Regions from separate parts of the Chryseobacterium sp. CP-77 genome, predicted to be linked through region 1. Evidence: riboswitches for the same ligand, from Rfam matches in the RefSeq annotation. Region 1 holds a riboswitch; each other region holds the start of a gene.
What was found. Region 1 has a riboswitch for S-adenosylmethionine ahead of V0410_RS13930 (TonB-dependent receptor plug domain-containing protein). Riboswitches for the same ligand answer to the same signal wherever they lie in the genome.
Positions count from the first base shown of each region.

Region 2: it holds a riboswitch for S-adenosylmethionine, as region 1 does, so the genes downstream of both, V0410_RS18195 (alpha/beta fold hydrolase) here and V0410_RS13930 (TonB-dependent receptor plug domain-containing protein) in region 1, are expected to answer to the same signal.
Region 3: it holds a riboswitch for S-adenosylmethionine, as region 1 does, so the genes downstream of both, V0410_RS17385 (SusC/RagA family TonB-linked outer membrane protein) here and V0410_RS13930 (TonB-dependent receptor plug domain-containing protein) in region 1, are expected to answer to the same signal.

Region 1 is NZ_CP143637.1:3,134,501-3,142,343, reverse strand. It holds gene V0410_RS13935 (outer membrane beta-barrel protein) at 1-2,114, opposite strand, end outside; SAM-I-IV-variant riboswitch at 2,233-2,330, shown strand; gene V0410_RS13930 (TonB-dependent receptor plug domain-containing protein) at 2,628-5,372, shown strand; gene V0410_RS13925 (DUF5694 domain-containing protein) at 5,428-6,267, opposite strand; gene V0410_RS13920 (outer membrane beta-barrel family protein) at 6,302-7,843, opposite strand, start outside.
Region 2 is NZ_CP143637.1:4,059,763-4,067,605, reverse strand. It holds gene V0410_RS18205 (O-succinylhomoserine sulfhydrylase) at 1-679, opposite strand, end outside; gene V0410_RS18200 (ACT domain-containing protein) at 804-2,342, opposite strand; gene V0410_RS18195 (alpha/beta fold hydrolase) at 2,348-3,286, opposite strand; SAM riboswitch class I at 3,348-3,454, opposite strand; gene V0410_RS18190 (MGH1-like glycoside hydrolase domain-containing protein) at 3,643-6,258, shown strand; gene V0410_RS18185 (OsmC family protein) at 6,335-6,754, opposite strand; gene V0410_RS18180 (proline dehydrogenase family protein) at 6,830-7,768, opposite strand; gene V0410_RS18175 (DUF58 domain-containing protein) at 7,798-7,843, opposite strand, start outside.
Region 3 is NZ_CP143637.1:3,900,232-3,908,074, forward strand. It holds gene pckA (phosphoenolpyruvate carboxykinase (ATP)) at 1-932, shown strand, start outside; gene V0410_RS17375 (hypothetical protein) at 982-1,422, opposite strand; gene aroQ (type II 3-dehydroquinate dehydratase) at 1,460-1,867, opposite strand; SAM riboswitch class I at 2,112-2,209, shown strand; gene V0410_RS17385 (SusC/RagA family TonB-linked outer membrane protein) at 2,293-5,226, shown strand; gene V0410_RS17390 (RagB/SusD family nutrient uptake outer membrane protein) at 5,245-6,738, shown strand; gene V0410_RS17395 (hypothetical protein) at 6,860-7,321, opposite strand; gene V0410_RS17400 (hypothetical protein) at 7,334-7,762, opposite strand; gene V0410_RS17405 (RHS repeat-associated core domain-containing protein) at 7,792-7,843, opposite strand, start outside.

The DNA of each region.
Region 1 (7,843 bases):
AGTCCGAAATTTCTTGTGTCGTATTTGTTGTAGATCATCACCGGATTTCCTGATGGCGGATTAGAACGTACCTGCATCACCTGTCCGTTGAAAATATCGTTTGCAAAAACAGAAAGTGTCAGACGGTTGTTCATAAACTTCTTCGTCAATGTAATATCAAACGAGTTGTTGAATGGTTTTTCTGCCGTGAAGTAGAAATATCCTGCCTTTGGAGTCAGATAGCTGTAATTGGCTGTCAGTTTGATGTCTTTAGGCAAAATAATCTGAGTCATGATATTGAAAATCCAGAACCCTTTATTGTTCAGATTATCAATTTCATGCTTTTGATATCCTGCATATAAGTACATGAAGTTAATTTTATCCGGATTGAAATTAAATTTCATGATTTCACTCAAAGGCTTACTGAAAATCATAAAAGGAACCGGTAGCCCCACATTGAAATTGTGAATTTTCATATTTGAAATATTCACCTGCTCATTGAAGAGTTTTCTTCCGTCTTTTCGGATGATCTGTGCTACCTGATTGCTTGCCGAGCTTACGCTATACCCGATAAACGCATAATCAAAAGCTGATATTTTCAATTCATAATTATCAAAAATAGTAGGCTGTAGATTCGGGTTACCATTTACTTCTGTACTAGGTCCCGAGAATGTTACGTTATTCGGGTTCAGGGCAGAAATACTAGGCAGACTGATTTTCCTGTTGTAATTTGCGGCAATATAAACCTGATTCATCATGTTATACTGTACACTTGCGTTCGGGAAAAATTTAAATTTATTGAAGGGAATTAAATTAGCCTCTACCAGTTTTGCATCTTTATCAAAATATCTTGTTATCCCGGAAATATCATAGTTTTCAGCACGGGAGCCCAACGTGAAATCAAACTTTTTCAGTTTAGCCTGAAACTCTAAATACGTTGAAGCAGTCTGTCTCTGATATTCAAGATTGGTCAGTCTAAAACTTTCTGTATCATAATCCTGTCTTTCATATAATCCTCCAAAACTTACTTTCCCACCATCAAGAAGCTTGATCGGCTGTGCGTAATCTACTTTGAAGTTGGCAATATTCATCACAGATTTATTATTCAGAATATCTTTTAATCCACTGGTAGGGCTATCAAGAGGCTCATTGGGATAAGCTACAAACGTCCCATCCTGAAAGTAATTATCCTGAGAAAATTTGCTGTCTGATCTTGTATACCCAAACTGGAAATCCAGTTTTTGAGATTTGTCAGCAAAACGCTTCTGATAGGTTACAACCGCTTCCTGTCTCAAATTATTGGTATGGGCAACGTCAGAAGAAGTATAAAAAGCTTCTTTTAAATCTTTCGGGTTTCTCTTGAACGGTAAATCTCCATGCCCGTCACTTAAAGTATAGTTGTCATTATTATTGTGATAAATATCGTAGTTCAATAATAACCTGTCCTGCCCTAAATCAAAAGTCAATCCGGATTTTGCAAAATATCCACGTGCATATCTATCGGTATGACTGCTCAAAAGCTCATCCTGCTGGCCATTCAGCATACTTTCACGGTAATTCTGCCCAACATTCAGCTGCCACCCAAAGTATTTATTTCTGGCGTTTAAATTAACAGAATTAGTCGTTCTGCTTCTGTATTGATCATAATTTGTGAAAGAATAATTTCCAGAATAGGTAGCGGTTAAATATTTATTAGCGTTTTTGTTGGTGATAATATTCATAATCGCACCTCCGGAAGTTGCCGGAAACTCAGCACCTGGCTGGGTGATCACTTCAATTCTCTCTACGGAATTGGCGGGCATCCCTTCCAGGAAGGAGTTTAATTCATTGGAAGTGATGTTCAGAGGTCTTCCGTTAAGATATACTTCCAGCATTTTTCCCTGATACATCATCCCGGCAATATCGGTAGATACAAGTCCCGGAAGTTTTTTAATTCCTTCCAGGACGTTTCCGTTATTCAGGTGAGGCTGCTCAGAAAAGTCAAAAATAGTACGGTCTGCTTTTTGTTCAACGGCTTTTTTAGTTTTGGTAATGACTACGCCTTCAATTTGCTTTTCCTGAGGTTTATTATTTTTTTCCTGAGAAAAAATAAGAACGGAGCTTAATAAGGATAAAGCGAAAATTGTTTTTTTCATAATGTTTTTACTGTTATCCGGTTAGACGCTGGAAAAGATAATTTGTTACGCTAAAATGTTGAAAATCGAAAATTTAGGCTAAATTTTTTTTATTTCGGAAATAATTATATCTTTGCCGGGTAATTATCAAGAATCTCTAGATGGGATAGCAACCTGCAAAAACAAGCAAGGTGCTGCAATCGATAAGCCGGATCTTCCGGAAAAAATGTTTATCATTCTATCATTACTCCCATCTTGAATTTTTGTTTTAAAAGTTAAAATCAAATGTTTAAAGACAAGGGAAATCACATTCCATCAGTAATTTTTTATTCTTCAGATCATGAAGTGAGCCTTCATTACTCTGATATGTTCTCATGCCATTTCTACATGCGCATGTGTTGTTGTTTCTAGCCTTTTCTATTTCTAAAAAATAATACAAACATTTCGAATTCTATGGTAACCTTACAATTTAGGGCTACAGGATCTGTATTGCTTAAAAAACAAATTTCATCAACAAAAAAGTACACAACAAACATGCATAATTTCAAAAAAAGAATTTTTATTCCTTCTATCGTGCTTATTTCTTCATTTTATTACGCACAGACGGACACTTTACAATCGAAGAAAATAGAAGATGTGGTTATCCTTGGATCAAGGGGGGCCGGAAGATCTTTGACGGATACTCCTGTTCCGGTGGATATCATTAATATATCTAAAATTTTAAAACAGAGCCCGACGAATAATATCAGCCAGGCTTTAAACTATATCGTACCCTCATTTTCATCCACATCACATACTGTAAATGACGGAACTGATTTTGTGGATCCGGCACTGTTGAGAGGGTTAGGACCGGATCAGGTTTTGGTATTACTCAACGGAAAAAGAAGATATCAGTCTTCACTGATTAATGTTACCCTTACACCGGGAAGAGGTTCTGTAGGAACTGACCTTAATGCTATTCCTGCCTTTGCATTAGAAAAAATAGAGGTTTTAAGGGATGGAGCTGCTGCCCAGTATGGCTCTGATGCGATTGCGGGAGTGATAAACCTCGGACTGAAAAAAAGGCTGGGACTTTCCGGACAGGTATTTTTAGGTGGATATGCCTCACCAGTTGCCAACAATTTCTCCGGAGGGGTAGACGGACAGACTGTTTCTGTAGACCTTAATTATGGTGCTAAAATAGGGAAATCAGGATTTTTTAACATTACAGGTTCTGCACAATACCGTGATCCTTATTCCAGAGCCGGAGTGAGGGAAGGAGATATTTTCAATGCCTATAATGCCATTAATTACCGGGCATTACAGGATGGAGTGAATATTGACGGGCTCTATAAAAATATTACCAATACTTCCAATACTCAGCAAATCATCAATACCATTAAGCAGTATGCAACTAAGGTTGGATATTTTGCACCTGATTTCCAATCTCAGATTTCCGGGGCAAACAGCATTTCTGAGCTTCAAAAAATATTGGGCAGAGATTTTACCTCTGAGGAGCTTAATTACAGAGGATTGGAGAGAAAAGACTTCAGTTTGAGAGCCGGACAGTCTAAGCTACAGTCCGGACAGCTCTTCTTCAACTCTGAAATTCCTGTGAATGATGAATGGAAGGTTTATTCATTTGGTGGCTACAGTTACCGCCTTGGAAATGCAGGAGGATTTTACAGGCTTCCGAACAATGAAAGGAATATTAATGCGGTTACTCCCAACGGATATCTGCCTCAGATTGAAGCCACTGTAAATGATTATTCCCTTGCTGCCGGAATTAAAGGAAAATGGGATGGCTGGAATGTGGATTTCAGTAATACATTCGGGAAAAATGTGTTCGGTTTTGGTGTTGTCAATACTTTTAATGCATCACTTACAGATGGTTCTCCAAGAACTTTTGATGCGGGAGGATCTGAATTCTCACAAAATACCGTCAACCTGGATTTCTCCAAAAAATATGATGTCCTGAAAGGATTGAACATTGCGTTTGGTGGTGAATACCGGCATGAAAATTATAAAGTAAATGCAGGAAAGGAAAACTCTTATGCTTCTTACGATATCTATGGCCGGGTAGTAACAGCAAAAATTCCTGAAAATGAAAAAGTAACCGATTTTTTTGGAAGTGTAAGACCCGCAGGAGCTCAGGTTTTCCCCGGCTTCAGTCCTGAAAATGCTGTTTCCGGAAACAGAAACAGTATTGCAGCTTATGCTGATGCAGAACTGGAAATTACGGACAGATGGTTATTGGAAGGAGCTGTACGGTATGAGAATTATTCAGATTTCGGATCTACATTCAATTATAAGGTGGCAACCAATGTAAAACTGGCTTCCAATCTCAACTGGAGAGGAGCTGTTTCTACGGGGTTCAGAGCACCTTCATTGGCACAAATCTATTACAGTTCTACTTCTACGCTGATTCAGCAGGGGAAGACAACGCAGGTAGGTACTTTCAGAAATAATTCTGAGGCTGCACAGGCATTGGGTATTCCAAAATTAAAGCAGGAAACTTCGCAATCCTACAGTACAGGAATTACCTGGAAGATTCCGGCATTAAGCCTTACTTTCACAGCAGATGCTTATTTAATCAAGATCAAAGACAGAGTCGTACTAACCGATCTCTTCTATCGCCCTGATGGTAATTTTACTCCCGGCTCGGATCAGGCTGTTTTACAGGATGCTTTTGATCTTGCAAGAGCCAGCGCTGCCAACTTTTTTGCTAATGCAGTAGATTTTCAGACAAAAGGGTTGGATATTACTATTTCCCAGAACTCAAAAATCTCATCAGGAATTTCCCTGGAGAATAATCTGGGAATCAATTTTAATCAGACTAAAAGAATCGGGGATATCCACGCGTCTCCTAAATTGGTAAGTCAAATCAATAATTATTTCTCAGAACCGAACAGAATCTATTTTGAAGAAGCTGTACCCCGTGTAAAAGCTACATTGGGCAATACGGTAAGAGTTTCCGGCTTTACTTTCGTACTGCGTAATTCTTTCTTTGGTAAAGTGACCGATGCAGATGTTGTGGATGCTAACTTTGATGGAGTAACAGGAAGTACAGAGCATTTCGTCCTTAACCGCCGCGTGATAACAGATCTCTCAGTAGGCTATAATTTTAATAAAAATATTTCAGCAACAGTAGGAAGTAATAATATCTTTAATATTTTGCCTTCTAAAAGCCCTGCTATAAGCTCGTTAACAGCTGATAACCAGTTTGTGTATTCCAGACAGGTTTCCCAGTACGGTATAGGCGGAAGGTTCTTGTTCGCAAGAATTGAATTCAGCTTCTAATATAAAGACTGAAGTTTTGATAAAAAAGACAGAGACTGAGCCTCTGTCTTTTTGTTTATTTCATTGAAGAAAATTCAATGAATTCATATTCTGCGGAAGAGGTAAAAAGCTGTCTTAATACCGCCGCATGTCCATTTCCTGCAATCACAAGAATTCTGTCTTCACCGTTGTGAGGAATGTTTTGAATATTGCGGAACATTCTGAGGTTTCTGCTGTACCAGTACAGTGCCAGCATATCCGCGCCGTCATATTCTCTTAGTTTAAAGTCACCACTAAGATAGGCCCCGTATCCGTACTGATGGCTTTCTTTGGAATTCATATAAGTAAAAGTATCCAGAAGAGATTTGAAATTTTTAGGTTCAGAACTCTTATAGAATGCCGTAAACTGTTGGGAGATCGGGTCATCACTTCTGAAATCATAATCTTTGCTGAGGTTCTTAAAAAATGCAGAATCAGTTTTCCCAAAATGTTTTTCAAGGTCATGCAGAATAGATTCTGCGTCAATGCTGAACAATTCAGTTATTTTGAACTCACTGGCTATTCTCATAGCGAGCTGATAACGCTCATCTCTTTTGTCACGGTGTTTGCCTTCGCTGTATTCCTTCAGCTTTTGATTGGCGTTCCAGCCCGGCCAGGCCTCAATTGCAATCTTTGTCGGCTTAAATCTTTTGATATATTCTACCAGTTCTGTGACTTCTTTTGCTGTTTTAGGAGAAAGTACATCTACCTGATCTTCCTTATTGGTTTTATGGGCATCCAGATTAGGATAATCAAAATGAAAGGAGCCTACCACCAAAACTTTCGTCTTTGGATTTTTAAAATAATCTGAAGGCTTTTTTTGAGCGAATACTGATGTAGAAAGGCATACAAGAAAAATATAAAAAAAGGTTTTCATGAGTTTATTTTTTTTAAAAATTACTGTTAAATTATTATTGTGCACGGTTTTTCTCTTCGAAATTCACCGCTCTGTTATTGGATCTGATTTTCTGGTTCCCCAAATTATAGGTAACGCTGAGTGTCATTCTTCGGGCATCCCAATAGTTGTTGAATGACTGTGTATTATCTGTAAAATACATATCTCCCTTATATCCGGACTGTTTAAAAATATCACTCACCGAAAGGTTAACCTGGAGTGCCTTTTCCACAAAGCTCATCTTGATTCCGGTGTCAAAACTTGCTCTGTTTCTTACAGCGGTGTATCCGTCACGGGAAGGAAGATTATGCCAGTAGTTGACAAATAGCATTAACGTTTTAGCCTTATTGAGCTGGAATGTATTATTGACGGAATAATAAAACGACTGTCCGTTTTTAGGAACCAGATTGAACCTTGTAATCTGAGTCTCATTATAACTGAACGAAGTCGAAATATTGCTTTCCCAGATTTTAAAGAAAGTATCTGTGTAATTCAGATTGATACCATAATTATCCTGATTATAGTAATTCTCAAACGTGCTAACGAGGTTAATTCCGGTCAGGAATGTAATCTGATCAAAATTATTTATTGTTCTCTGATAATAAAGATTGGCCGAAAATTTACTTTTAAACATATAGTTAAGTTCTATATTATGGTTAAAAGAAGGCTGCAGGCTCGGATTTCCTGAATAATACGTGTTTGGATTGGAATACCATCGGAACGGATCCAAAGCCCGGAAATAAGGACGGTTGATTCTTCGGGAATAATTAATGCTGAACTGATTATCCTGATTGGCTTTATAAGAAAGATAAGCCGTAGGGAAGAATTTACCGTAATTATTCTCAGATTTTGCCTGTGTGGAAGGAGAGAAACCGCTGGATTGTGAATATTCATAACGAAGTCCTGCTTTCACAGACCATTTTTCGCCAAGATCTTTACTGGCACTGATATAAGCGGCATAATTTTTTTCATTATAATCAAAAAGATTACTTTTTGCAGGGTCTATGGTGTAATTTCCATTGATTAAATTAAAATATCCGATGTCCGAATTATTGGAAAACTGACTGTATTTTGCTCCGGTTTCCAACTGTATTTTTTTGAAATTTAAAGATAAATCTGCCTGCCCCGAATAAATCTTATAATCTACTGAAGAAAGATTTTTTACGACCTGTGTTGAGTTGTTAGCTACATTTCTTGTGGTAAAATTTACCTCTGTATCGGGCAGATTTCCATAATAATTAGCACCTATGCTGAGCTTATGTTCCTCAAATTTCTGATCAAAATATACATTAAGCATCTGTGAAGTAAATGAAGAACGGTGCTCTGAATCTGTGTCTGTTTGCAAAGTAGGAGTGGTCCCGGTAAAGTAATTTTGTTTTGAATTGATATCCATATTGGAATGTCCTCTCGAAATATCATATACCAGTCCGATATTGGAATTTTTAGAAAGGGAATAATCAAAACTGGCGTTTAATCCTACTCCGTCATTCATATCCCGTCTTTCATCCCTGCTTACAGAAGAGCTTTGCCCGGTAATTTTATAATTTTCCACTGATCT
Region 2 (7,843 bases), 930 kb from region 1:
TTTCTCTGATCAGATCTTCTTTTCCTACTGCTATTCCTCCTAAAACTCTTCCCTGCCCGTCAATTAGTTTCGTTGCTGAATGTACAACAATATCTGCACCATATTTGATAGGCTGCTGAAGATAAGGTGTTGCAAAACAGTTATCTACAATGAAAATAAGGTTATGCTTTTTTGCAATTTGTCCGAAAAACTCCAGATCCAGAATTTCAATAGCGGGATTGGTAGGAGTTTCAAGGTATAAGATCTTTGTATTAGGTTTGATGTATTGCTCCACATTTGCTGCATCTTCTGCCTTGAAATAAGAAGTTTCAATATTCCATTTCGGGAAATATTTGGTAAACAAAGTGTGTGTCGACCCGAAAACCGACTGGCAGCTTACGATATGATCACCAGCATTCAATAACGCCGCAAATGTAGAATAGATGGCTGCCATTCCTGTTGCAAAGGCATATCCTGCTTCTGCACCTTCCATTTTAGCAATCTTATCTGTAAACTCGGTTACGTTTGGATTAGAGAAACGGCTGTATAAATTCTTAGACTTTTCTTCTGCAAAGCTTGCTCTCATATCCTCTGCATCCTGAAATATAAAGCTGGAGGTAAGATATAATGGTGTAGAGTGCTCATCAAACTGAGATCTTTCCGTCTGGGTTCTTATTGCTGATGTTTCAAAATTTTCCATATAGTTTTAATTAATTTACCAATATAGCAGTCTAACAATGTACCAATTAAAATCTTCGCTTTGCTCAGAATAACGACACCAATTATTGGTAAACTGGTACATTATTAGATTGTTACATTAAATATTATTTTGTTTCACTTACTCTTAGAATATCCCCGAATACTCCTCTTGCTGTTACCTTTGCTCCGGCTCCGGCCCCCATAATCACGATTGGATTTTCGCCATAGCTTTCTGTGTAGATTTCAAAGATGGAGTCTGAACCTTTCAGTTGTCCCAATGCTGAAGTTGCAGGAACAGAAACCAGTTTTACATCCAGTTCACCTTTATCTTTCTGTAAATCTCCGTGTAGATCTCCCACATATCTTAATACATGTCCGGGCTCCTGATTTTCTTTTATTTTCTGATATTCTTCATCAAGTTCTTCCAGTCTTGAAAGGAATTCTGATTTTGAAACTTCAAGCAAACTTTCAGGAACAAGATTTTGGATATTGATATCTCCGAACTCGTTGATTAAGTCTAATTCTCTCGCCAGGATCAATAATTTTCTTGCTACGTCATTTCCTGATAAATCTTCTCTCGGATCCGGTTCTGTGTATCCTTTTTCCAAAGCTTCGTTGATGATGGTTGAAAATTTATCGTCTCTCAAAGAAAAATTATTGAACACATAACTCAATGTTCCTGAGAATACGCCTTTGATTCTTGTGATATTTTCTCCTGAAAGGTGCAGTAATTTGATGGTATCAATTAAAGGTAATCCAGCCCCAACATTGGTTTCATACAGGTAACGTCTGTTATTTTTATTCAACGTATATCTTAGTTTTCTGTATTCTTCTATCGGAAGGGTATTGAAAATCTTGTTGGAAGAAACCAGATCGAAACCGTTTTCTGCCAGGGCATGATAGTTTTTAACAAAATCTTTGCTTGCTGTGTTATCCACAACGATCAGATTTTCCAGTTGATTCTCGTTGGAGAAATTAATCAGTTCTTCAACATTTGACGGTCTTTCTGCTGTTAAAACCTCATCTCCCCAATTGGCATCAAACCCTTTTTTGTTGAAGGCAATTTTCTTTGAGTTGGCTACTGCAACTACTTTAAGGTCTATTTTTTTACGTTTTTTAATTTCTTCTGCAGATTCAAGTACCTGTTCTATCAAGGTTTTCCCTACGTTTCCGTGACCAATAATGGCCAGATGAACGGTCTTCGGCTTTTTGAAAATTTCAGATTCTATGATATTTCTTGTTTTTTCATCCTGCGAAGAGGTCACTACGATATTGACTCTGTTTTCTCCTGCCACCTGATTTAAAAGTAACGGGAAAACATTATTTCTTGCCAGCTCAGCAAAAACTTTATTGAAATCTTCTGCTACAAAACCAATCACAGAAACATTATTGATACTATAAATCTGAGAAACTTTTCCTGATTTTCTTTCTGCCTCAAATTCATCAATAAGACAGGCAACTGCTTTTTCTGCATCATTTTCATGAACCAGAATAGAAATTCCGTTTTCTATGGCCTGCTGAGAGATTACTCCTACACTGATACGCGCCAAAGTAAGCGCTTTAAAAATTCGTCCGTCAATCCCGATTTCTCCCAGGAAATCTTCTCCTTCAAATTTGACGATTGATCTGTTCTTCAAAAATTTTATTTCGTTAGCATTTTTCATTACTTCTATAAAATGTTTTTAATGATATTATTTAATTGTTGATATTCCATTAGGAAGGCATCATGCCCGTGTATAGATTGGATCTCGTGATAAGAAACATCTTTATTTTTCTCTTTTAAGTTTTCAAAACACATTCGGATTTCAGAAGCCGGGAAAAATAAATCTGTATCTACGGAGATCATGTGCATTCGTGCCTGAATGTTCTCCAGTGCTGTATCAGCAGCATTTATATTCATTAAGAGATGATTCATCAATTTGTACGCTTTCAAACTAAATCTTTCGTTTAGTGCATTACCATGATAAACCAGCCAGTCTTCTGATTCCAGGCGTTGTTTGTCCTGGTTATATTGGTTTTGAAATCTGTCATTGAGCGACTGCGGTGTTCTGTAGCACAACATGGCATGAATTCTTGCTTTCTGTAATGGTTCTTCCTTATCATTTAATAAAAATTTCTGAACCAGACACTGTGCATGAAGCCAGTCGTGCGTTCTGTAATCGCAGGCAATAGGAATAAAAATCTCAGCAAGATCAGGCTGCTGGGCAAGCATTTCCCAGGCAATCCCTCCTCCCAGAGAGCCTCCTATAATGGCATATAAATTTTTGATCTGTAAAACTTCAAGCCCTTTCAGAAATATCGCAGCGATATCTGAAGGAGTAAAGTCTTCATAATCTTCAATTAAAAAATCGTCGTATCCGTTTCCGGGTATATTAAAACATAGAACAGTATATCGATCAGTATCAACAATCTGATTTTTCCCTACCAGCTGTTTCCACCAGCCTTTTTCTCCGGATACATTTGAGTTTCCGGTGAGAGCATGGTTGATTAAGATAACAGGGGCTGTAAACAGATCTTTCCCAAAGAGCTGATAGCTCAACGGGATATGGTATTCCTTTTGGGAATGAGTTTGATAAGAAAGATTAATATAGTTTAGTTCTGTTTTCAATTCTATTAAATTTTAATACAATTGAAAATGCCACAGGAAATGGCTGAAAAAGAACTTCAGTGAGTTATCTGTCCAAAATTATTTGGTAGAACGTAGCACCTTCTTTGCTTGCGCAAAGGGTTGCTAAGGTTTCATAGGGTCTAATCCCTCAACCTTTCTTGATAACATTTTCAATATTTGAATGAACGAATGGTGCAAAGGTAGTTCTTTTCTTTTAATTTCAAAAAAAAATTATTTTAATATTTAAAAAAGCCCTTAAATACAAGTATTCCAAGACCATATTAATAATTGTTCAGATGAAAAAAATTGGAATTACTTCTCAAAAAAACTAACTTCGTATTGAAAAATGATGCCATATGACCGCCGAAAAAGATAGATTACAAGATACCAAATGGAAAAACTGGGGACCTTATGTAAGCAACCGGCAGTGGGGAAATGTACGTGAAGATTATAGCCCGAACGGGAATGCCTGGAATTTCACCAATCATAATAATGCCGAAAGCTATGCCTACCGCTGGGGTGAAGAAGGCATTGCCGGAATTTCCGATGTAAAGCAACTTTTATGTTTTGCTTTTTCATTCTGGAACAAGAAAGATAAAATGGTAAAAGAACGGTTCTTTGGCCTGAGCAATCCTCAGGGAAACCATGGGGAAGACATCAAAGAAATCTTTTATTACCTGGATAATACGCCTACCCATAGCTATATGAAAATGGTGTATAAATACCCGATCAATGAGTTTCCTTATGATGACATTCTTGCTGAAAATGGAAAACGCAGCAAAAAGGAACCTGAGTATGAGCTTTTCGACACCGGGATTTTTGATAATGATGAATATTTTGATATTTTCATAGAATATTGTAAAGCCGATCACAATGATATTCTGGCCAGGGTGACAGTCTGTAACCGAAGCCAGCATGAGGCACCTATCGTGGTGGCACCTACAGCATGGTTCAGAAATAACTGGAAATGGGGATACAACACCTATAAGGCAGAACTTAATGTTTCTCATGACGGAAGTATCAATATTGCCCACGACAGTATTTCGATAAAGAAGCTGTATTCCAGAAATTCAAATGCACAAAGTGTATTTTGTGATAATGAAACCAATACTTCTAAGCTTTACGGAGCTCCTGCAGTTGAAAACACTTATTTCAAAGACGGAATTAATAATTATATTATCCATCAAACGGATACGGTAAATCCCGAAAAAAGAGGAACAAAGGCTTCTTTTCTGATTGATGAGCTTATCGGAGCCGGAGAATCAAAGGTTTTTGAATTCAGATTGTGCCCGGATGAAGCCGATGAGCCTTTTGAAAACTTTGATGAAATTTTCAATACCCGGCAGGCTGAAGCTGAAGAATTTTATCAGGAGATTCAGAGTGATACCGTTAACGAAGATGAGAGAAATGTACAGAGACAGGCTTTTGCCGGGCTTCTCTGGAACAAACAGTTTTATCATTATAATATCGGAAAATGGCTGAAAGGTGATCCCAATTTTGAAGCGCCAAGAAATTTCAATGAATATGTAAGAAATACGGAGTGGAATCATCTGCACAACAAGGATATTATTTCCATGCCTGATAAATGGGAATATCCATGGTATGCAACATGGGACCTGGCGTTTCACTGTGTTCCTTTTTCCATCATCGATGCAGAGTTTGCCAAGGGGCAGCTGTTACTGCTTACGAAAGAATGGTATATGCACCCTAATGGACAGCTTCCTGCCTATGAGTGGAATATGAGTGATGTGAATCCGCCGGTGCACGCATGGTCTTGTTTCCGTGTTTTTAAAATTGATGAAAAAAATAACGGAAAGCCGGATTTATTATTCTTAGAAAAAGTATTCCAGAAACTCCTGCTCAATTTCACGTGGTGGGTGAACCGAAAGGATAAAAACGGAAAAAATATTTTCGGAGGAGGTTTCCTGGGTCTCGATAATATCGGAGCTTTTGACCGTAACATGGTTTTAAAGGATGGCCAGCACCTCGAACAGGCAGACGGAACCAGCTGGATGGCCATGTATGCATTGAATATGATGCGTATTGCGATGGAACTTGCCCAATATTACCAGGTGTATGAAGATATGGCCATCAAGTTTTTTGAACATTATCTTTACATCGCTGAGGCTATGGAAAATCTTGGTGAAGGCACAAAAGGGCTTTGGAATGAAGAAGATGGATTTTTCTATGATGTATTGCAGCTTGGAAACGGAGACAGTGTTTCTTTGAGGTTAAGAAGTATTGTTGGTTTGATCCCCATGTTTGCTGTTGAAATTGTAGACCACCGCTTACTGGAAAAGATGCCGAATTTCAGAACCCGAATGGAGTGGATTTTAAAAAATAAACCGGAGCTTACCAAACTCGTTTCCCATTGGGACGAGGAAGGACAAGGACGCAAACACCTGATGAGCATACTTCGTAAAAACAGGCTGACAAAAGTTCTGACCAGAATGCTTGATGAAAACGAGTTCCTGAGTTCTTACGGAATCCGCGCCATGTCTAAGGTATATGAAGAAAATCCCTTTGTCTTTTCTGTGCACGGAACGGAAAATATGGTCTACTATACACCTGCCGAAAGTGACAGCCGGATGTTTGGCGGAAACAGCAACTGGCGAGGCCCCATCTGGTTTCCTATCAATTTCCTGATTGTGGAAAGCCTGCAGCGCTTCCATTATTATTATGGAAACAGTCTGAAAGTAGAACTTCCGACAGGCAGCGGCGATAAAAGAAACCTTGATGAAGTAGCCCAGAATATCAGCAAAAGACTCTGCTCAATATTTTTAAAGGATGAACATGGCCAAAGGGCTTTCAACGGAGGGAATCCAAAGTTCAATTATGATGAACATTTCAGAGATTATATTACCTTCTTTGAGTATTTCCATGGTGATAACGGCCGTGGTGTGGGTGCTTCTCACCAGACAGGATGGACAGCCACTGTAGCAAAACTGATAAAACCAAGGCTCACCTTTTAATTAGCAATGAGTAATTGGTAGTGAGTAATATAAAAGCCGGATGAAACATCCGGCTTTTCCTTTTTTATATAAGAGATTAAATTTTTTCTCCGTTCACAAAGACTTCGTATCCGATTTCCACATTCGGTTCTAATGTTTTTGATACGGAACAGTATTTTTCAAAAGAAAGCTCTGCGGCCTTTAATGCTTTTTTAGGATCAATTTCTCCTTCCAGAAGGAATTTAACATTAATTGATTTAAAAGGTTTCGCATCTTCTACCTGTACTCTCTCTCCTTCTACCTCTGCCTGAAAGCTTCTGATCTCCTGACGCTGCTTCTTTAAAATAGAAACTACATCAATTCCGCTGCAGCCTGCTACAGCCATCAGTACACTTTCCATTGGAGAAACTCCTTTTGCTCCCGGCTGGGAAGTATTATCTAAAAGAATAGAATTTCCCTGAGCATTGGTACATTCAAATAAAAAATCGTCGTTTATTCTGTTGAGTGTAATTTTCATTGTAAGAATTTATAATTCAGAATTCTTTTTATATTCTTATTCAAATATAAAAAACTTTGTGGATTAAACCTGAGGCTAAGACATGATATCAACCATAGCCTGAAAAACATTATCGGGATTTTCTGCAATTCGGTTACACATGTACAGATACCATTCATCACCATACACAATATACTGCCTGCACGGGTAACCTTCTTTATGGATTTCATTCAACAGGTCTTCCTGTATTCCCAGTAACATTTCAAATTCATATTTAGATTTTGGAATATCATATTGTTCAATAAGTTCTTTAACTCTATTTTGAATGATATTATGATGGGTAGCTATTGAACATTTTCTGTTATTAGTGAAAAGAGTTTCAATATATTTAATATATAAATCGTCTAAGTGTTTTCCTCTTTCTACAGCATGTCCCGGAGGAACAGCAAAAGCTCCTTTTACAATTCTTATTTTTCCTTGTGTTTCAGCCAATATCCGTTCAAGGTCTTTTGGAGTACGATTTAAATAAGCCTGAAGGGTAATTCCCACATTTGAAAAATCGTTTGATATTTTACAATAGGTATTAATAATATCATCAGTTCTTTCAACTCCTTCTGCACTAATCACTATTTCAATATCTTTTTTATAAGCTGATTCCGCTAACAATACTAAATTACTATAAGTGATATCTTTATCAATTGCAAGTCCGATATGTGATAAATCCAAAGAAACAATAGAATTAATATTCTCTTCTTTCACATTATTAATCAAACGAAGGAAATGTTGAGTTACCGATTCTGACTCTTTCACTGAACGGGTACTTTCTCCCATAAACTCTAATGAAGTGGGAATTCCTTTAGCATTAATTCTTTTAGCAGTAGCAATAGCTTCCTCCATTTTTTCGCCTCCTATATATCTTTTAGCTGCTTTAAGCAGGAGTTTAAAGAGCTCAGGATTGTTAAGAATATATTCCTTTGCCCCTTCATTTAATGCTGCTATTTTCAACAGAGCACCTGCTTTTTCTTTTAGTTCCATTTATTTTTTGTGATTTGTATTTACATATTTTATAAAATTCCTCTCGCTTTTATCTCCAGATATTTATTGATAATA
Region 3 (7,843 bases), 770 kb from region 1:
CTGCAAACGTAGGAGAAAAAGGGGATGTAGCTTTATTCTTTGGTCTTTCAGGAACTGGTAAAACAACTTTATCAGCCGATCCTAAGAGATACCTTATCGGTGACGACGAGCACGGATGGGATAATAACGGAGTATTCAACTATGAAGGCGGATGCTACGCTAAAGTTATCGACTTATCCGCAGAAAAAGAACCGGATATCTTCGCTGCCATCAAGAGAGATGCTCTTCTTGAAAACGTTGTTGTGAACAATGGAGTAGCAGATTATACCGACGGATCTATCACTGAGAACACCAGAGTTTCTTATCCAATCTATCATATCAACAAAATTGTATTGCCTTCTAAAGCAGGTCATGCCAAAAAGATTGTTTACCTTTCAGCAGATGCATTCGGAGTACTTCCTCCGGTTTCTATCCTGAATGAAGATCAGGCTCAATACCACTTCCTTTGCGGTTATACATCAAAATTAGCAGGAACTGAAAGAGGAATTACAGAACCTCAGCCATCTTTCTCTCCAGCATTTGGTGAAGCATTCCTTACCTTACACCCAACAATGTATTCTAAAACATTAATTGGTAAAATGAAGGAACACGGAGCTAAAGCTTATCTGGTTAACACAGGTTGGAATGGTACCGGAAAGAGAATTTCTCTAAAAGATACCAGAGCAATCATTGATGCCATCATTGACGGTTCTATTGATAATGCTCCTAAAACTCAGGTTCCGATCATGAACCTTGAAATTCCTACTGAATTGCCAAACGTTTCTACAGGTATTTTAGATCCTAGAGATACTTATGAAAGTGCTTCAGAATGGGAAGAAAAAGCAAAAGATCTTGCTTCAAGATATATCAAGAATTTTGAGCAGTACTGTGATACTGAAGAAGGTAAGAAGTTAGTTGCTTCAGGACCTCAATTGCAGGAACAAACTATTTAATACTTACCAATCAACATACAAAACGCCTCATCAATGATGAGGCGTTTTTTTATTCATATTTTTTACAGTTTTCAATCAACTCATTCTGTTCATCCAGTTTTAGAACTGTTAATTTGATTGATTCTTCAGTTAGAGATTTTATGATGATAAAGTGCTTTGAAGAAAAATAAGACTCTTCATCCAACATCTTATCTAAATACTTTGGAGTTGTGAAGGTCATCCAATATTTTGCTTTATCAGAAAATGTAATGGTTACTTCTATGACATCAGATTCAATATTTTCTATTGTATCATCTATGTTAATCGAAATTATTTCCGGTTCATTATTTAAACTAAAATAAAATTTCGAATACCATCTCAGCCTTCCTTCATTATTTTGAATCCTTACATTTGCATCATTTATTTCTTTAATAATATAGGATTCTCTTTTTGTTAATTGACTGGAATAGACCCCAACATCCTTACAGTAAATTTTATCATTTATTTTCATAAATTTATCCATAACTAGCTGCGGGAAATTACTAGAATTATTTTAAACTTAATAAAGCCAATCTATACCCATCCATCCCAAAACCAGATAAAACCGCATCCGTATTGGCTGCCGTCACAGATTTCTGTCGGAATTCTTCTCTTTTATAAATGTTACTGATATGTACTTCTACTTTTGGCTTTCGAATATTTTTCAAGCAATCAGCAATAGCGTAAGAATAATGAGTAAAAGCTCCCGGATTAATCACAACGGCATCAAAGTCATCTTCCTGAAGCTTGTTGATAAGCTCTCCTTCAATATTTGACTGATAATATTTTAATTCATGAGATTGAAACTCGGATTTTAAAATTTCCAAATAATTTTCCATAGAAACATTTCCATAGATTTCAGGTTCTCTTGTGCCCAACAGATTGAGGTTAGGGCCATTGATGATTAAAACTTTCATTCTATAAAATTAAAAAGTTTTTTTAATTAATTACATAAAAATTAAGTGATGCTGAATTTTTATTCCATTGAATTATTGATAATGATATTTGTCATGTGTGAAAAAATGATAACAGTCGCAACTCCTTATTGTTATGGCTTTTATTAAAATTTTATGTTAATTGTTAAAATATTATCATGAAAAAAATATAAGTCTACTTGTTTTGTAGACTAAAAGTTTTTAGCTTTGCAACCATATTTCGATCGGCTTATAAAGAAAGATGGAGGGAACTGACCCTGTGAAGTCTTGACAACCTACCCGTGGGCAAGGTGTTACATTCAGCCTTTTAAGGAAAAATAAGCATTTGGTTTATCGTATTTATCGATGCCCTTTGCTGACTTTTCTGCAAAGGGCAAAATTTTAATATATGGTAAATAAAATTGATTATGATTAGTAAAAAATTATTTAGTGCCCAAGTATGGATTCCTCCGGTTGCTGCTTTCTTTCTGGGAGTCACCAGTGTAAATGCACAGAATTCCAGACTGAAAAAAGATAGTCTTCATGAAAAGGAGCTTGATGAAGTAGTTGTGGTAGCTTACGGAAAAGCAAAAAGAAACAGCTATACCGGTTCTGTAGCCACCATTTCCAGTGATAAAATCAATAACAGACCTGTCACCAATATTACCAAAGCATTGGAAGGGCAGGTTGCAGGGATTCAGACTACCAGTGCCTCAGGGCAGCCGGGTGCGGTTTCTACTATCAGAATCAGAGGAATTGGTTCCATCAGTGCTTCCAGTGATCCTTTATATGTAGTGGATGGAATTCCTTTTGACGGAAATATTAACTCTATCAGCCCAAGTGATATTGAATCCATCAGTGTTTTGAAAGACGCTACAGCAAGTGCTTTGTATGGTTCAAGAGGGGCAAACGGAATTATCATCATCACTACAAAATCAGGAAAAAAAGGAGAAGCAAAAGTTAATTTTAATATCAGCCAGGGATTCTCAGGAAGAGCTGTCAAAGATTATGAACAGGTAAACACAGATCAGTACTTTCAATTATATTGGGAAGCGTTGAGAAACGGATATCAGTCCGGTAAAGTTTCTTCTCAGCAGGCTGCTCAGATGGCAACAGATAATCTTGTTTCTACTCTTGGAATTAATCCATATGGAACTGTTTATCCAAAACCTGTAGGAACAGATGGAAAACTATTGCCTGGTGCTTCACCACTCTGGAATGATGACTGGAGAGATATTTTACAGAGAGTGGCCTCAAGAAACCAGGTGGATCTTGATATCAGCGGAGGAAGTGAGAAAAGTAATTACTTCTTTTCCCTTGGTTATCTGGATGACAAAGGCATGGCCATTGAGTCTGGTTTTAAGAGATATAATACCAGGCTTAAAATTAATTCCGAAGTTAAAAAATGGCTGAATGTTGGAGTCAACTTAAGCTATACGAACAGTATTCAGCAGGCGCCTACTTCTTCGGATTCAAAAGTGAGCAATATCATCAATGCCGCAAGGTTTATTCCTTCATTCTATCCTTATTATGAAAGAAATGCTGACGGAACTTACGTTTTAGATGCCGACGGAAATCCAATTTATGATTTTGGAAAATACAGGCCAACGAATGCGCTTCAAAACCAAAATGCTGCAGCAACTTTGCCTTTAGATAAAAACGAAAATAAAGAAGATAACTTTTCAGGGAAAGGATTCATGGAATTCACCTTCTTGCCGGAGTTAAAATTCAAGACAAGCTTCTCTGTTGATCTGGTGAATTATAACGGACATTATTATTCAAATCCATTACTTGGGCAAGGTGCGGAAATTGGAGGTTCAGTGACGAAGACCAATACCAGAACACTTTCCTATACAACCAGCAATATTCTGACGTATGATAAAAAGTTTGGAAAGCATCATGTTAATGCATTAGCAGGACATGAATTCTACAAATACGATTATCAGACGATTTCAGGAACGAGAAGTCAGTTTTCACTGCCTTATTACTATGAGCCGGATGCTGCTTCTCTGCTGGGAAGTTTCAGTGGAAACAGTAATAAATTAAGCTTATTGAGTTTCCTTGGAAAAGTAGAGTATGACTACAATAATACTTACTTCTTATCTGCATCGGGAAGAGCAGACAGTTCTTCAAGATTTGCGAAAGATAACAGGTGGGGAAGATTCTGGTCAGTAGGAGGTTCATGGAAAATTTCGAACGAGGAATTTATTAAAAGCCTGAATGTTTTCAATCAGTTAACACTGCGTGCCAGTTACGGAGGTCAGGGGAATGATAAATTACTTAGACCCAACGGACAGCCGCTTTATTATGCGTATCAGGAGTTATACAGGTTTATCAGCCTTGGTGGAGAACCGGGAACAACATTGGAGAAAACGTCTACCAATAATGTAAAGTGGGAAACCAACCTTAATTTAAACGTAGGATTGGAATTCGCTATTTTGAATAACAGAGTTAAAGGAAATATTGAATACTTCAAAAGAAAAAGCCAGGATCTTCTGTTTAACATGCCAGTGGCACCATCATTGGGAATCAGTGATTATCCTGCTAATATCGGAACGATTCAGAATACAGGATTTGAATTTTCATTATTTACAACACCGGTTAAGAATGATAATTTCCAGTGGAATGTAGATGTGAACTTAAGTACTTTAAACAATAAAGTCACAAAATTACCTGGCGGTTCTCTTGTGGTAGGAACCAAGCTGTTAACGGTAGGTGGTTCTGTGTACGATTTCTTTATTCCTGAATGGGTTGGAGTAGATCCAAGCAATGGAAAGCCATTGTGGAAAACAGTTTCTACTGATGCCAGCGGAAACTCAGTGGAAGGAACAACCTCAGAATATTCAAAAGCAACAAAACTATTACAGGGTTCTGCATTGCCTAAACTGACAGGAGGAATCAGTACAAGCATTACCTATAAGAATTTTGACTTTTCAGGATTACTGACATTCAAAATCGGGGGTAAAATTTTAGATACAGATTATACTTCCATCATGCATAACGGAAGTGCGGGAGGACGTGCGTGGAGTACCGAAATGTTGAACAGATGGACACCGGATAATCCATATACAGATGTTCCCGCATTGAGCACAACAACGAATAACTGGACATCAACGTCTTCAAGATTCCTGTATTCCGGTACTTATGCAAGACTTAAAAATGTAAGCTTAGGATATACACTCCCTGAAGATTATTTTGAGAAAATAGGATTGAAAAAATTCAGAATTTATATCCAGGCAGAAAACCTTCTCACATTCTATAAACATAAAGGAATGGATCCTGAACAGGCTTTGGACGGAACCACGTATTATAGATATCCTGCCATGAGAACAATTACTTTTGGACTTCAGGCAACGCTTTAACCTTTTAAAATTGAAACAATGAAAAAATTAAAATATATATCGTTTGCTCTTATCGGATTTTTGTCGTTGGCAAGCTGCGAAAGCGAGCTGGATACAGCTCCTACTGATCAGGCCAGTAGTGTAGAAGTTTTCAAAACAGCCGAAAGTGCTGAGACGGTAGTGAACGGTACCTGGGCAAAATTTAATAATGATGGAACAACCTATGCCAATATCGGGTATTCCACTGTGTTGAGAGCCAGTGATGCCATGGGAAGTGATGTAGCAGTATTGACGAATAAATATGGTTTCGCTTCTACCTATGCCTTTACAGAAATGGTGAACAGTACAGCAAGCCGTCCGCTGTTTATCTGGACTATGTTGTATTCCACCATCAATAATATGAATAATGTGATTACAAGAATTGATGGAACGGAAGGCAGCCAGGAGAAAAAGGATCAGGTGAAAGGCCAGGCAAAGGCATTACGTGCTTTCTGTTACCTGAATCTGGCGAGTTTTTACCAGTTCAGCTATCTTAAAGACAAATCAGCGTTGACAGCCCCGATTTATACAGAACCTTCCACAACAAGCACAGTAGGGAAGAAGAGAGCAAGCCTTGAAGAAATTTATACTTTGATTAAAAGTGATCTTACCGACGCCGATAACCTGTTGAAAAATTATACAAGAAATAATAAGGATAAGATCAACCGTTCTGTGGTAAACGGACTTTTAGCAAGAACTTACCTGAATACAGGAGAATGGAGCAAAGCTTCAGCATCAGCAAAAATCGCAAGGGAAGGATTTTCTCTAATGGCTCCGGAGAAATATAAAGATGGCTTTAATGATATCAACAACGCAGAATGGATCTGGGGACATGCACAGACCCAGGAACAGTCTGATGAAAGTTATGCCTTCCATTATCTGGATGTATCTTCCTCAGGAAGTTATTATTACAGCTTTATGGCAGATCCTTATTTTAAAGACCTTTTTGATACTAATGATATCAGATATCAATTATTTTCATGGGACGGGCAGAAAGGAAGAGAAGGATTGCTGAGGTATGCCAAGTTTAAATTTAAACCTACCCTTATTGCAGATATTGTTTATATGAGAGCTGCGGAAATGTACCTGATCGAAGCGGAAGCGGAAGCAAGAAGCGGAAATGTTTCTCAGGCGGTAACCGTACTGAACCAGTTGAAATCTGCCAGAAATGCTAATATTTATTCTGGATCATTGTCACAGAATGCAGTAGTAGATGCAGTTCTGATTGAAAGAAGAAAAGAATTGTTTGGAGAAGGTTTCTCTCTTTCAGATATTATCAGAACACAGGGCACAGTAGTAAGAAAACCATTTGTAGATGCAGATGGAAAACCGATAAAAGTTCAGGTAACTACACCGGACGGAACTGTGAAAACCGTAGACGGTAAAGGACATTCTGTTCTTGATTTCCCGGATAAATCTGCTTTTGTACCGAATAGTAATTATTATTTATTCAGTATTCCACAAAGGGAATTTGAGAATAATCCGAATTTATAGGATATAGTCCATAATTAGATTGATTTTTTTAGCCACTGCTTTTGCGGTGGCTTTTATTAAAAGAGACTGCCCAAACTTGTTGGACAGCCTAAAAAAACAAAGTTAGTGTATAAGAAATTTTCTAAAAAACTTTATTTATCATTTCTACTCTAACATCCAAACTTTCATTCATTGTTGAATTAGGTTTATAATAATTTAGCATAAAGTTTTCGGTGTCCCAAACGATATAAATGTATTCATTTAATTTAGCTTTATCAAACTTAAAGTCTTTACTGGATATTATACCTGAGCTAAATGTACCTTCTTTATCATTATTGTTATGACTTGGAAATAGATCATCTTCAAAAGCAACTTTCGGATTTCCATACAACTCTAATAATTTATTTAAGATATCTGAATGCTTTTTAGCATCATCTATGGAAAAAATCATTGAATTTATTGTATCATTGTTAATACCAATGTTAGACACTTTTACTTCTTTTCCCAAAAAGGATAAAGGTAATTTATTTTCAGATGTTTGACCTTTACTATAAGTATTTAAAGACCCTAATTTTTTTCCCAAAATATCATGTGTTAATTCCATTATTGCAAATTTTTATCTTATATTAATATAAAAATTATGTCCTCCTATTCCTCTTACTAAAGGATAATTTGAAACAGTAATAATAATGGATTCATAATTCCATCTTATAACGTCTAAATTCATAATATATTCAATATCAGTATTGTTAATATTTGTAAAAGCTTTTTTTTCAATTTTTGACTCTGAAAAATTACTATTTTGTACTTTTTCTTCATGCCAAGTATTCTCTGTATTTTGTATTGGAGAGCCTAATCTATGTATTAAATCATTTATAAGACTGTATTTGTCAGAAATATTTAAAACCAAGTCAATACTTAAAAGAACTCTATCTAACTTGTTTAATGAAATATATATAACATTTTTTTTAAGAAAAGTATACTTTATTTCATTTTTTATTTCTTTTTCTTCAAGCAAAGAATGTACATTATCAAAAATATCCATACTTAATTTATTTTTAATTATTATTTTCTTTAAAACCAAGACCCTCTCCAATTAGAATGCATAAATTTTCTCATAGTATTG